DNA from 2 places in the Buttiauxella sp. WJP83 genome. Region 2 is predicted to be linked to the other one. Evidence: riboswitches for the same ligand, from Rfam matches in the RefSeq annotation. Region 2 holds a riboswitch; the other holds the start of a gene.
The links. A riboswitch is a leader RNA that binds a small molecule or an ion and turns the genes downstream of it on or off. The one in region 2 is predicted to bind thiamine pyrophosphate.
Positions count from the first base shown of each region.

Region 1: linked by a shared signal. The riboswitch ahead of thiB (thiamine ABC transporter substrate binding subunit) and the one ahead of thiC (phosphomethylpyrimidine synthase ThiC) in region 2 are both predicted to bind thiamine pyrophosphate.

Region 1 covers NZ_CP110080.1:711,346-718,680, reverse strand. The annotation lists gene OH773_RS03395 (sugar efflux transporter) at 1-772, opposite strand, end outside; gene sgrT (glucose uptake inhibitor SgrT) at 1,020-1,181, opposite strand; gene sgrR (HTH-type transcriptional regulator SgrR) at 1,395-3,065, shown strand; TPP riboswitch at 3,091-3,190, shown strand; gene thiB (thiamine ABC transporter substrate binding subunit) at 3,227-4,210, shown strand; gene thiP (thiamine/thiamine pyrophosphate ABC transporter permease ThiP) at 4,186-5,793, shown strand; gene thiQ (thiamine ABC transporter ATP-binding protein ThiQ) at 5,780-6,478, shown strand; gene OH773_RS03365 (DedA family protein) at 6,475-7,248, opposite strand.
Region 2 covers NZ_CP110080.1:4,394,767-4,402,101, forward strand. The annotation lists gene nfi (deoxyribonuclease V) at 1-614, opposite strand, end outside; gene hemE (uroporphyrinogen decarboxylase) at 630-1,694, opposite strand; gene nudC (NAD(+) diphosphatase) at 1,729-2,502, opposite strand; gene rsd (sigma D regulator) at 2,724-3,227, shown strand; TPP riboswitch at 3,279-3,400, shown strand; gene thiC (phosphomethylpyrimidine synthase ThiC) at 3,489-5,390, shown strand; gene thiE (thiamine phosphate synthase) at 5,390-6,025, shown strand; gene OH773_RS20310 (HesA/MoeB/ThiF family protein) at 6,018-6,773, shown strand; gene thiS (sulfur carrier protein ThiS) at 6,757-6,957, shown strand; gene thiG (thiazole synthase) at 6,959-7,335, shown strand, end outside.

The DNA.
Region 1 (7,335 bases), 1.0 Mb from region 2:
CCATCAGCAGTCCTGCCAGCGATTCCGGAAGCCCTAAATCACTGCTGACCCACAGCGGCATATCAATGATGTACATGGTGTTGCAGGTCCACATCAGCATTGAGGCAATGAACAACATGCGGACGTTCTTGTCTTTCCAGCCGCTGACTTCGGTAAGCGCCAGATCGGCGGGCTGTTCAATTCGCTCAACCGACGGAAGTGCGAAGAAGATGAGCGCCAGCGAGATAACAAAAATCCCCGCCGCAATAAGAAACATGGTGGTAAAGCCGTAGTTTAACGCCAGCATAAACGACAACGGCGGGCCAATGACCCAGGCAAGCGACAGCTGGGCACGCATTATCGAGCTGAACATCACCACTTCACGTGCGGATCTATCTGCATACTCGCGGGCCAGGGCGAAGATTTGCGGCATTGCCGTGTTAGCAATGGAGGCAAACATGACGCCCAGGGTAATTAGCGTCAGATAATGACGGTTAAAAGCAAACAAAATGCAGTTTGCCACGGCCATCGCACAGCAAACCATAATCAGCTTTCGTCTGTCGCCCCGGCTATCAGAGCGCTTCGCCAGCATCAGACTGACCAGAATACCGGCTATCGCGTTGACGGTATAAAACAACCCGACCCAGAATGGCCGCACTTGCACTTCACGCGTTAAAAACAGGCTCAGCGTAGGTGCCTGAAGTGCCCCCGCGATGCCCATCATAAAAGCCACTAGCATAAATGCTGTGTAAACCGGATTCAGGCGTCGTCCTTTTGTCAGAAACCAGGCCATGCAGAGAGATCCTTTTGCTTGAGCGGGTGATAAATGTGCAAGCCGTCCACTATACCCTAAATAATTCAAGTTGCAGGTAGGCGGCAAGGGAGCAAATTCCCAGGAGCTTACTAAAGTAAGTGACTGGGGTTTGTGAGTGCAGCCAACACCCCTGCGGCTTGAAGTATGACGGGTATAAAAAAGCCAGCGGTAAAAACCACTGGCCTGGTGAACATCACCAATTCTCAGTCACACATGAATCAACGAGTTAGTACTTCACGGTTGCGGAAGTGTTCACTTCCCACTGCATTAAGTCCTCGAGCATCCTCAGACGTTGCGACGCTGTCTGGCGAGCCAGCCATCCAGCAGAAACACTTTGTGTTGCGGCAAAATACTGTTGATAAAACTTAACAACCGGTGACCGTTTCATATGTACCTCCTCGCTTTCATCGTTGATGATTATTGGCGTAATATGAGGAAAGTTAAATTGATGAGTTTCTGCCGGGAGTTCCTCTTTTCTACCCTTTAGCATTCGAGTTGCAGGTAGGCGGCAAGGGAGGGAATCCCCAGGAGCTTACTTGAGTAAGTGACTGGGGTGAGCAAACGCAGCCAACACCCCTGCAACTTGAAGGATGAAGGGTATATGTCTAGTGGTCGTCTACAACAACAGTTCATCCGTCTGTGGCAAAGCTTCGAAGGAAAGCCGCAAGAAACGACGTTGAATGATTTGGCCGATTTGCTGAATTGCTCCCGCCGACATATGCGGACGTTACTCAGTGCGATGCAGGAAAATGGCTGGTTAAGCTGGCAAGCCGAAGCCGGGCGCGGCAAGCGATCAAAGCTTGAGTTTTTGTACACAGGCCTTGCGCTCCAGCAACAGCGCGCAGAAGATCTGCTTGAGCAGGACAGGATTGATCAACTGGTGCAGATCGTTGGCGATAAAGCTGCCGTTCGCCAGATGCTGATTTCTCATCTTGGTCGAAGCTTTCGGCAAGGGCGGCATATACTGCGCGTTCTCTACTACCGCCCACTGCTAAATCTGTTACCCGGTTCCGCTCTACGTCGTTCAGAAACTCATATTGCCCGGCAAATTTTCAGCGGGCTTATCCGTATAAATGAGGAAAATGGGGAACTGGAAGCGGATATTGCCCACCACTGGCAACAAATTTCCCCATTACATTGGCGTTTTTATCTTCGCCCCGGCATTCATTTTCACCATGGGCGTGAGTTGGATATGCTGGATGTGACGACATCCTTGCAACGTATCAGCACTTTGCCGCTTTATTCGCATATTAAGGAAATTACCTCGCCTACAGCCTGGACGCTGGATATCACCCTCTCACAACCCGACAAATGGCTACCGTGGTTACTGGGCAGCGTCAATGCGATGATCCTGCCGCGCGAATGGCAGACCTTAACCAATTTTGCTCGTCAGCCGGTCGGCACCGGCCCGTATTCGGTGGTACGCAACAACACCAATCAGCTGAAAATTCAGGCCTACGATGATTACTTCGGTTATCGGGCATTGATTGACGAGGTCAATTTTTGGGTGCTGCCGGAAATTGGTGAAGAAATCAGTTGTGCGGTGCAATTGTCAGGAATGCCCGACAGTGAGAAAGCCATCGAAAGTCGTCTCGAAGAAGGCTGCTACTATATTTTGTTCGATAGCCGCTCAACATTGGGTAGCAATACAGAAGTACGCCGTTGGTTGAGCCATGTTCTGGCACCGATCCATCTGCTTTACAGCGCAGGCGCCCAAAATCAGCAATATTGGTTCCCAGCCTACGGACTGCTACCGCGCTGGCACCATGCACGCCCCCAGCCGACACTCGAAAAACCCGCCGGGCTGGAGTCCGTTACGCTGACATTTTATCGCGATCACGTTGAGCATCGGGTGATAGCTAAATTCATGGAAGAGCTGCTGGCGCGCGTGGGTGTAGAGCTTGTGGTGCAAGAGGTGAGCTATGAAGAGTGGCATCAGGGGGATGCTGAAAGTGATATCTGGCTTAATAGCGCGAACTTCACTCTACCGTTAGAGTTTTCACTCTATTCGCACCTTTATGAAGTGCCGTTGATTCAAAAATGCCTCGCCATTGACTGGGAAACGGATACGGGTAAATGGCATAACGGAGAGCTTTCTCTGCCTGAGTGGTGCCAGAGTCGCGTGGAAAATAATGATATTTTGCCGTTAATCCACCACTGGTTGCGCATTGAAGGACAACGCAGTATGCGCGGTGTGAGAATGAACACGTTGGGATGGTTCGACTTTAAGTCGGCATGGTTTGCACCACCAGAACCAATACCTCTTTCGTAATATTTACAAAATCTCTACAATGCACGCGTTCTCAACGGGGTGCTAAGGCGAAAGTCTGGCTGAGATAATACCCGTCGAACCTGATCCGGATAACGCCGGCGAAGGGATTTGAGGCTCATTTCTCAAAGTCCTTTGCCACCCCTAATCCCAAGAGGTGCAAAGTGTTCAAAAAATTATTGCCGTTGCTTGCGCTCATCGCAGCACCTGTTTTTGCCAAACCCCTGCTGACTGTTTATACCTACGACTCTTTTGCCGCCGACTGGGGGCCAGGTCCTGCGGTGAAAAAGGCCTTTGAAGCGGACTGTAATTGCGAGCTGAAATTCGTCGCACTCGAAGATGGCGTTTCGTTGCTTAATCGCATCCGAATGGAAGGTAAAAACAGTAAAGCTGATGTCGTTCTGGGGCTGGATAACAACCTTCTGGAAGCGGCCACCCAGACGAAATTATTTGCACCGAGCAAAACAAACATCAGTGCGTTGAAAGTCCCTGGCGGCTGGAGCAACGAGACCTTCGTGCCGTTCGATTACGGCTATTTCGCTTTCGTCTACGATAAAAACAAACTGAAGAACCCGCCGAAAAGCCTGAAAGAGCTGGTCGAAAGCGACCAAAAGTGGAAAGTGATTTATCAGGATCCGCGCACCAGCACGCCGGGCCTGGGCTTGCTGTTATGGATGCAAAAAGTGTATGGCGACAAGTCGCCTGAAGCGTGGCAAAAACTGGCGAAGAAAACCGTCACCGTGACTAAAGGCTGGAGCGAAGCCTATGGTCTGTTCCTGAAAGGTGAAGGCGATTTGGTGCTGAGTTACACCACTTCTCCGGCTTATCACATTATCGAAGAGAAAAAAGATAACTACGCAGCGGCTAATTTTAGCGAAGGCCACTATTTGCAGGTGGAAGTTGCCGGACGTCTGGCGTCAAGCAAACAGCCGGAACTGGCTGAAAAGTTCATGGCTTTTATCACCTCACCCGGCTTCCAGAATACCGTTGCGACGGGAAACTGGATGTACCCTGTGACCGATGTGAAATTGCCTGAAGGCTTTAATGGCCTGGTCAAACCGCAGAACACCCTTGAGTACAGCGCGCAAGAAGTCTCTAAACAACGCGCCAACTGGATTAGCGAATGGCAACGCGCCGTCAGCCGCTAATTCCCGGCTGGCTGATCCCAGGGCTTTGTGCCGCCACACTGGTGGTGGCCGTAGCCCTGGCGGCTTTTATGGCGCTGTGGTTTAACGCGCCGCAAACAGATATCCGCGCCCTGATGCAGGATAGCTATTTGTGGCACGTACTGCGTTTCTCGTTCTGGCAGGCGTTTCTCTCCGCCGCACTTTCCGTATTCCCGGCAATTTTTCTGGCTCGTGCGCTCTATCGTCGCCGTTTCCCTGGTCGTTTAGCCCTTTTACGGCTGTGCGCGATGACGCTGGTTTTGCCGGTGCTGGTGGCGGTATTCGGTATTCTGACAGTGTACGGGCGCGAAGGTTGGCTGGCCTCGCTATGCGCAGGGTTGGGAATCGAGTGGACCTTCTCGCCCTACGGTTTAAAAGGCATTTTATTAGCACACGTCTTTTTTAACATGCCAATGGCGACACGTTTGCTGCTTCAGGCATTAGAAAATATCCCCAGCGAACAGCGACAGGTTGCCGCACAACTCGGGATGCAGGGCTGGAATTTCTTCCGCTTTGTGGAATGGCCCTGGCTGCGCCGCCAGATTCTCCCGGCGGCAGCGCTGATTTTTATGCTCTGTTTTGCAAGCTTTGCCACCGTGCTCTCGCTAGGCGGTGGGCCACAAGCGACTACCATCGAGCTGGCGATTTTCCAGGCGCTGAGCTACGACTACGATCCCGCTCGAGCAGCCTTGCTTGCGATGATCCAGATGGTCTGCTGTTTAGCGTTGGTGCTATTAAGCCAGCGACTTAGCAGAGCAATTCCCGTGGGGAATAGCCTGATGCACGGCTGGCGCGACCGTCAGGATAACCTGCGTCGTAAACTGTGCGACGCGGGGCTCATCATCCTCGCGCTGTTACTGTTACTGCCACCATTGTTGGCGGTGATGATTGATGGCCTCAATAGTGGCTTTAGCGCTGTGTTGTCACAGCCGGTGCTTTGGCAGGCATTGTTCACCTCATTACGAATTGCCGTAGGTGCCGGATTAATCTGCGTGATAATTACGGTAATGTTGCTGTGGAGCTCGCGGGAGTTACGCCTGCGTAACCGCACCTTTGCAGGCCAGGCGCTGGAACTTAGCGGAATGTTGATTCTGGCAATGCCCGGTATCGTGCTGGCGACCGGCTTTTTCCTGCTCCTCAATAGCACCGTGGGTTTACCGCAAACGGCTGATGGCATCGTGATTTTCACTAATGCGCTGATGGCAATCCCCTACGCACTAAAAGTGCTGGAAAACCCCATGCTGGACGTTGCTGAACGCTATACCAGGCTTTGCCAGTCGTTAAATATTAGTGGCGTAAACCGTCTGCGTTTTATCGAGTTACGCGCACTCAAACGCCCACTGGCGCAGGCACTGGCGTTTGCTTGTGTGTTATCGATTGGCGATTTCGGTGTCGTGGCTTTGTTTGGCAATGAGGATTTCCGCACGCTGCCGTTTTATCTCTATCAACAAATTGGTTCATATCGCAGCCAGGACGGAGCCGTCACCGCGCTTATCCTGCTGATACTGTGCTTTGCTTTATTCACTTTGATTGAAAAACTTCCGGGACGCCATGCTGATTCTTAATGATATAACCTGGCTCTATCACCATCTGCCAATGCGCTTTTCGATGAAGATTGGCAGCGGTGAACGCGTGGCGGTGCTGGGGCCGAGTGGCGCAGGGAAAAGTACACTACTGAGTTTGATTGCGGGATTTCTCACTCCCGCGAGCGGGCAGATTATGTTGTATGGCGAAGATCATACGCACAGCGCTCCGGCACAGCGTCCGGTATCGATGCTGTTTCAGGAGAACAATCTTTTCACCCATCTGACGGTGCGCCAGAATATTGGCCTTGGGTTAAATCCAGGGCTTAAACTCAACGCGACACAACAAGAGCGGCTCACGACGATTGCCAGCCAGATGGCGATTAGCGATTTATTCGACCGGCTTCCGTCACAACTCTCAGGTGGTCAGCGTCAGCGTGTCGCCCTCGCCCGCTGTCTGGTACGTGAACAACCTATTTTGCTGCTTGATGAGCCGTTCTCAGCACTCGACCCGGCGCTGCGCCAGGAAATGCTCGCGCTGCTTGATGAGCTGTGTCGCCAGCAACAATTGACGCTGTTGATGGTGTCACACAGTATTGAAGATGCGGCACGAATCGCCGAAAGAAGCCTGGTGGTGGTTGATGGCCGTATCGCCTGGGATGGCGACACGGCAACGTTATTGAGCGGAGAAGCCAGTGCATCGGCACTGCTGGGGATCGGCCGTTAAGCGTGGCCGGTGAGCACTTTCCACAGAATACTGCGATAAATCGGCATCATCGGGTGCATCTGAATCGCGACAAAACCACCCACCGCGAGCGCCGTCATGACGGGAGCTAGCCAGTGTAAACGCGCACGTGGCAGGTATTTCGTCAGGCGATCGGATGTTGCCTTGCCGCTACGCCACCAGCGCCAGCACAACCATGCCGCCAGCCAGATAATCAATGCCACCAGCAGTAAGAGCCACTTAAAGTTGCTGCTCTGCATATCCGCAGGAATATCAATCGCCGCACCCGCCAGAATCCCCGGCAAGAAGTAGATCGGTGGCCAGAACAGGCAGCCAATAATATTCGGAATGATAAATTTGGACACGGGCAGATCTAGCATGCCCGCCACCATTGGCACCAGTGGCCGCGTCGGGCCGACAAAACGCCCCACCAGAATAGTAAACATGCTGTGCTGATGCAGTGCATGTTCGGTTTTATCCAGCAGCGCTTTGTTCTTTTTCATGAACGACCAGCGATGCAGTGGCCCTTTAAAGCGCCCACCCAGCCAGAATGAAATCCAGTCGCCAAGTAAGCAACCGACAATCCCCGCAGCCCAGGCGTGATAAAAATCGACCTGCCCCCCACCAATGAGCGCACCAAGCCCTGCCATCATCACGGTGCCAGGAAGGATAAGCCCGACCAACGCCAGCGATTCGAGGAAGGCCACCAGCATCACCGCAAAAAGCGAATACACTACTGACTGAGTAATAAAGTGTTCCAGCAAAGCTTCCATAAAGCGTCCGTCGAGAAACGAGTGGGCGATTCTCCTGAGTGTGGAATGAAGCGTCAAGCCATCATTTGTATAGATACATAATAGTTT
Region 2 (7,335 bases):
GCCATGCGAGTCGGCTCCGGTAAACGGTAGCCACGCAGACAACGATTTACCCAGAGTAATGCGCTCTCCATGCTCACACGGTGGCCTGTAGAGACAAATAGCGGGTTGCAGCGCCGCTTGCTACGCAGCACCGACGCAAGGGGTTCACCTTTATCAATCAGCAACTGGCATGCGCCGGGTTCTTCAGACAAAGGATCAAATCGCCCACACAATCGTTTTTTGGCAACGCCAATCGTTGGCACGTCCACCAGCAAGCCAAAATGGCTGGCAACCCCCAAACGTCGCGGATGTGAAATACCGTGACCATCCACAAACAACAAATCGGGTTTTTGCGACAGCAATTTCCATGCAGCTAACAGCGCGGGATATTCACGGAAGGAGAGGAATCCGGGGATGTAAGGCATGGTGGTGGCGACACGCGCCACCTGATATTCAACCATTTCGAGGGAAGGATACGTCAGCAATACGATGGCGGCCCGCGTAACGTCACCGCCCTGCTCAAAACCAACGTCAGCCCCAGCGATTAACCGGGGAAGGTTGTGATCAAAGCGATCCTCACGACAGACCTGCGAAGCCAATTCGATCTGCTGTTCACGTAGGTTTGCGAGATCCATTCCCTCTCCTGAATCTTATATGTGGTACGGTTTTGACAAACGATGCACCGCTTCCACAAACGCACCGGCATGCTCTGGCGGAACATCCTGGTGAATACCATGGCCAAGGTTAAATACGTGGCCTTCGCCTTTACCAAATCCTGCCAGAATCGTTGCTACTTCCTCTTCGATACGTGCAGGTTGCGCATACAACATAGAAGGATCCATGTTGCCTTGTAGCGCAACTTTATGACCGACACGACGGCGAGCATCAGCAATATCGGTTGTCCAGTCTAATCCCAGCGCGTCACAGCCTGTTTCAGCCATCGCCTCCAGCCACTGACCGCCACCTTTGGTAAACATCGTCACCGGCACTCGGCGACCTTCGTTTTCACGCAGTAAGCCATCAATGATTTTATGCATGTAGTAGAGCGAGAATTGCTGATAATCGCGCCCGGTCAGCACGCCACCCCAAGTATCGAAAATCATCACCGATTGCGCACCCGCTTTGATTTGCGCATTCAGGTACAACGTGACGCTTTGCGCCAGCTTATCGAGCAGAAGATGCAGCGCTTGAGGATCGGCATACATCATCTTTTTGATAACGGTGAAGGCTTTGCTGCTGCCACCTTCAACCATGTACGTCGCCAACGTCCACGGGCTGCCAGTAAAACCAATCAAAGGCACTTCGCCTTTTAGCTCACGGCGAATGGTACGCACCGCATTCATCACGTAACCCAGTTCATCTTCTGGATCAGGAACAGGCAGTTTTTCGACATCGGCACGGCAGGTTACAGGTGAGCGAAAACGTGGGCCCTCGCCGGTTTCAAAATAAAGGCCAAGCCCCATCGCATCTGGAACCGTAAGAATATCGGAAAAGAGGATTGCCGCATCCAGCGCGTAACGACGCAGCGGTTGCAGAGTCACTTCGCAAGCCAGTTCCGCATTTTTGCACAGCGACATAAAATCGCCGGCCTGCGCACGTGTCGCTTTATATTCTGGCAAGTAACGACCTGCCTGCCTCATCATCCATACTGGCGTGGTATCTACAGGCTGGCGTTGAAGCGCCCGCAAGTAACGATCGTTCTTGAGTTCAGTCATTTTTAATTTCCTTTGGCTGTATCGCTCGAGTTTATCACTCATAGTCCGCGCGACACAGGGCGACGGTGTCTTCAATCAGGCGTCGTGCAACCGTACCCGGTGGTGGCAATAACGGCAATTGATCGTAGCGATACCAGCCTGCATCCAGTAACTCTTTCGGGTCGATTTCAATCTCACCGCTATGATATTCCGCCATAAATGCGGTCATCAAGGACTGCGGGAACGGCCATGGCTGGGAAGTGACGTAGCGTAAGTTCTTCACGCGAATACTGCTTTCTTCCATGACTTCCCTCGCCACGGCTTGTTCGAGGGTTTCCCCGACTTCGACAAACCCCGCCAGCACGGTGTAAATCCCATTGCGATGACGCGTATGTTGGGCAAGCAGGATATGGTCGTCACGGCGAATGGCCACAATGATGCACGGCGAGATTTGCGGATAGTAACGTTCACGGCAGTGGCTACATAACATGGCCCATTCCGTTTTGCTGACGTGCATTTCATGCCCACAGTAGCCACAGAATTTATGCGAGCGGTAGAATTCCGCTAATTGCACACCGCGACCCGCCAGCTGGAATAATCCCACATCCTGATCGATAACCTGACGCACCGATCCCATATCCGTCCGGCGATTTTGTCGCACAAGCCATACAGGTTCATTTTCCCACTCACCGATGGGCATCCCAACAGCGCCATCGAGCTGAAAATTTTGTGCCACTCCGTGAGGGAGCTCACCTTTTGGCAACCACAATTTTTGTTCATGACTGACGATAAACCAGCCCTGATCTAACTTTTGAATTACACGTTCCATAACCTGGTGCACATCCCCGAGTTCGCTGGTATAAACAAATGGTCGTAACAATTTTGGGTACGTTTGCGTTACATCTTTCACTCTAAATAGTTCGAGTTGCAGGTAGGCGGCAAATGAACGCATCCCGATGAGCTTACTTGAGTAAGTGATTCGGGTAAGTGAGTGCAGCCAACACCCCTGCAACTTGAAATATGACGAGTAAATAACTCACGGAGTCAATCATGCTTAACCAGTTAGAGAATCTGACTGAGCGCGTTGGTGGTAGTAATGAGTTAATCGACCAATGGCTTCATGCCCGCAAACATTTATTGGTGGCTTATTACAATATGGTTGGGATCAAGCCTAACAAGGATTCCCATACCGCGCTCAATGAAAAGGCTCTGGATAATTTTTGCCACAACTTGGTGGATTATCTGTCTGCCGGCCATTTTAATATTTATGAACGTATTATCAGCGAAATGGAAGGCAACAGCCCACTTTTTGCTGCCACCCATCTTTACCCACAGCTTGAAGCCAATACCCAGCAAATCATGGATTTCTACGATACGCATCTTGAAAGCGCTATCGATGACGATAACTACATTGAGTTCCAGAAAGCCTTGTCCGGCATCGGCGAAGCACTGGAATCACGTTTTTCGCTGGAAGATAAACTCATTCAATTGGCGTACGACCACGATTTAGATGACAGTGCTAACAATACCCGCGGTCTTGCACGCCCGGCTTGAGTTCTGCCCTGTTAACGAGTAGTTTACAACCCGACCCGTAGCAATACGGGTTTCTTCTTGTCGGAGTGCCGAGTGCTTACTGTTATGGTAAAGCACCGGCTGAGACCGTTAATTCGGGATCCGCGGAACCTGATCAGGCTAATACCTGCGAAGGGAACAAGAGTAATTCTGCTTTTGGGTTCACCCGTGCGCGGGCGGTCCACATTCATTACTCCTCCGTTGTTCTGACAAGCCACTTCCTGATAATTACTGGAATGAGCTATGTCTACCACTGAAAAAAAACTCAACCGCCGCGAGCAGCGCGCCGCAGCCCAACATTTTATCAATACCCTGGAAGGCACGGCTTTCCCCAACTCTCAGCGTATTTATCTCACTGGCTCTCGCGATGATATCCGCGTGCCCATGCGCGAAATTCAATTAAGCCCGACCGCAACCGGCGGCAGTAAAGAAAACCCACAATTTACGCCTAACGACGCCATCCCCGTTTATGACACATCTGGCGCATATGGCGATCCGGCTATCATCATTGACGTACTGCGCGGGCTTGATCCTCTTCGAGCCAACTGGATTACTGAGCGTGATGATTGCGAAATCCTGACTGACCGTAGCTCTGCCTATACCAAAGAGCGTCTGGCCGATGACGGTCTGGACGAATTGCGATTTGAAACGCAACTCACGCCTAAGCGCGCAAAAACTGGGAAAACAGTCACGCAACTGCACTATGCGCGCAAGGGGATAGTGACGCCGGAAATGGAGTTCATCGCAATTCGTGAAAATATGGGCCGTGAACGAATCCGCGACCAGGTTTTACGCCACCAGCATCCGGGCCAGGGGTTTGGCGCTCGTCTTCCTGAAAATATCACACCAGAATTTGTGCGCGACGAAGTTACGGCGGGACGCGCAATTATCCCCGCCAACATTAATCACCCGGAATCCGAACCGATGATTATCGGGCGTAATTTCCTGGTCAAAGTGAACGCCAATATCGGTAATTCGGCGGTCACCTCTTCCATCGAAGAAGAAGTAGAAAAACTGGTGTGGTCCACGCGTTGGGGTGCAGATACCGTAATGGACTTGTCCACTGGACGCTATATCCACGAAACCCGCGAATGGATTCTGCGTAACAGCCCGGTGCCGATTGGCACAGTACCTATTTACCAGGCACTGGAAAAAGTCAGCGGTATCGCCGAAAACCTCACCTGGGAAATGTTCCGCGACACATTGCTGGAACAAGCCGAGCAAGGTGTCGATTACTTCACTATTCACGCTGGCGTGCTGCTGCGCTATGTGCCGATGACAGCCAAACGCCTCACCGGGATTGTCTCACGCGGCGGCTCGATTATGGCGAAATGGTGTTTGTCACATCATCAGGAAAACTTCCTGTACGAACATTTCCGTGAGATCTGCGAAATCTGCGCCGCTTATGACGTTTCGCTCTCTTTAGGCGATGGCCTGCGCCCGGGTTCCATTCAAGATGCCAACGATGAAGCCCAATTCTCGGAGCTACACACTCTCGGCGAACTGACCAAAATTGCCTGGGAATATGACGTCCAGGTGATGATTGAAGGCCCCGGGCATGTGCCGATGCAGATGATTCGCCGCAACATGACCGAAGAACTGGAACATTGCCACGAAGCGCCGTTCTATACGCTCGGCCCGCTGACGACCGATATCGCACCGGGTTACGACCACTTCACATCAGGTATTGGCGCAGCGATGATCGGCTGGTTTGGCTGCGCGATGCTGTGTTACGTCACGCCAAAAGAGCATCTCGGCCTGCCAAACAAAGAAGATGTTAAACAGGGGCTAATAACCTACAAAATTGCGGCACACGCCGCAGACCTGGCAAAAGGCCACCCTGGCGCGCAAATCCGCGATAACGCCATGTCAAAAGCACGCTTCGAATTCCGTTGGGAAGACCAGTTTAATCTGGCGCTCGACCCGTTTACCGCGCGAGCCTATCACGATGAAACGCTGCCGCAGGAATCCGGAAAAGTCGCGCATTTCTGTTCGATGTGCGGGCCAAAATTCTGCTCAATGAAAATCTCCCAGGAAGTCCGCGATTTCGCAGCCAAACAAGCCATTGAAGTCGGACTGGAGGATATGTCGCAAACCTTCCGGGCAAAAGGTGGCGAAATTTACCTGCGTCAGGAGGAAGTGTGATGAAACACCCTGCATTTCCCCTCGTTCCCCGGCGTCTGGGTCTGTATCCGGTGGTGGATAGCGTGGAATGGATTGCCCGTTTACTGGAAGCTGGCGTGCGTACTATTCAACTGCGCATCAAAGATAAGCATGACGAAGACGTAGAGGCCGACATTGTTGCCGCCATCAAGCTGGGCCAACAATACGAAGCTCGTCTGTTTATCAATGATTACTGGAAGTTGGCGATAAAACACCGCGCTTACGGCGTGCATCTGGGCCAGGAAGATATGGATGTCGCAAATCTTGATGCTATTCGCGATGCGGGTTTGCGCCTCGGAATCTCCACTCATGACAACATGGAAATGGACCGAGCCCTCGAGGCGCGCCCTTCTTACATCGCGCTGGGTCATGTTTTCCCCACCAATACCAAGCAGATGCCTTCATCTCCGCAAGGGATTACGCAACTTGCAAAACACATCAAAACGCTGGGTGATTACCCTACCGTAGCCATTGGCGGGATTAGCATTGAACGCGTTCCTTCAGTGCTCGCAACGGGCGTAGGAAGTGTTGCCGTGGTGAGCGCGATTACTCAGGCTCCAGACTGGCAAGCCGCCACCGCACAATTACTGTCACTGGTGGGGGCTGGCGATGAATGATGCGGATTTCATGCGTTACAGCCGTCAGCTTTTACTTGAGGACGTGGCTGTTGAAGGGCAGCAAAAGCTGCTCGCCAGCAAAGTTCTTATTGTTGGGCTCGGTGGGCTGGGCTCCCCTGCCGCTTTATACCTGGCGGCGGCGGGCGTTGGCACACTGATTCTTGCCGACGATGACACGGTGCATATCAGTAACTTACAACGCCAGATTTTGTTTACTTCAAACGATCTCGATCAGCCTAAATCTCGAGTCGCCCAGCGCCATCTTCAGCAACTCAATCCTGATATCGATCTGCACATTATCAGTGAACGTCTTGAAGGAAATTTGCTGATTCAGGCAGTGCGCGGCGTCGATTTGGTTCTCGATTGTAGCGACAATATGGCGACGCGCCACGCAGTCAACGCCGCCTGCGTCGAACAGAGCAAACCGCTGATTTCCGCCAGCGCGGTAGGATTTGGCGGGCAGCTTATGGTTCTCACACCCCCATGGGAAAATGGGTGTTATCGCTGTGTCTGGCCGGATGAACATGAACCAGAACGTAACTGCCGAACCGCAGGGATTATCGGTCCCGTGGTCGGCGTGATGGGAACATTGCAGGCACTTGAGGCGATTAAATTGCTCACGGGTATCGTTCCAGCCACGGGGTCTTTACGTCTGTTTGATGCTCGCCAACACAGTTGGCGCAAGCTCACCATGCAGAAAGCTAAAGAATGCCCGGTATGCGGAGGGCACGATGCGCATTCATTTTAATGATGAACCGATGCAGTGCGCGGGCAACCTGACACTGGAAAAGCTTCTGGAACAATTGCGTGTACTAAAACCTGGAATAGCTCTGGCTATCAATCAGACGATTGTCCCACGCGAGCAATGGGAGACTCATTTATTGAATGATGGCGACCAAATCTTGCTTTTTCAGGCCATTGCCGGGGGTTAACATGCTCAAGATTGCAGATAAAACTTTCTCTTCGCGCCTGTTCACTGGCACCGGTAAGTTCTCCTCACCGCAGGCCATGGTCGAAGCCATCCGCGCCTCGGGTTCGCAATTAGTGACCATGGCGATGAAACGCGTCGATTTGCGTAATCATAACGATGCGATTCTCACTCCTCTGCTCGAGGCTGGCGTGCAACTGCTACCAAACACTTCTGGAGCGAAAAATGCTGAGGAGGCGATTTTTGCTGCACAACTCGCACGTGAAGCGCTAGGCACTCACTGGGTAAAACTGGAAATTCACCCAGATGCTCGCTATCTCTTACCTGATCCGATTGAAACACTGAAAGCGGCCGAGAAACTCGTCAAATTAGGCTTTGTTGT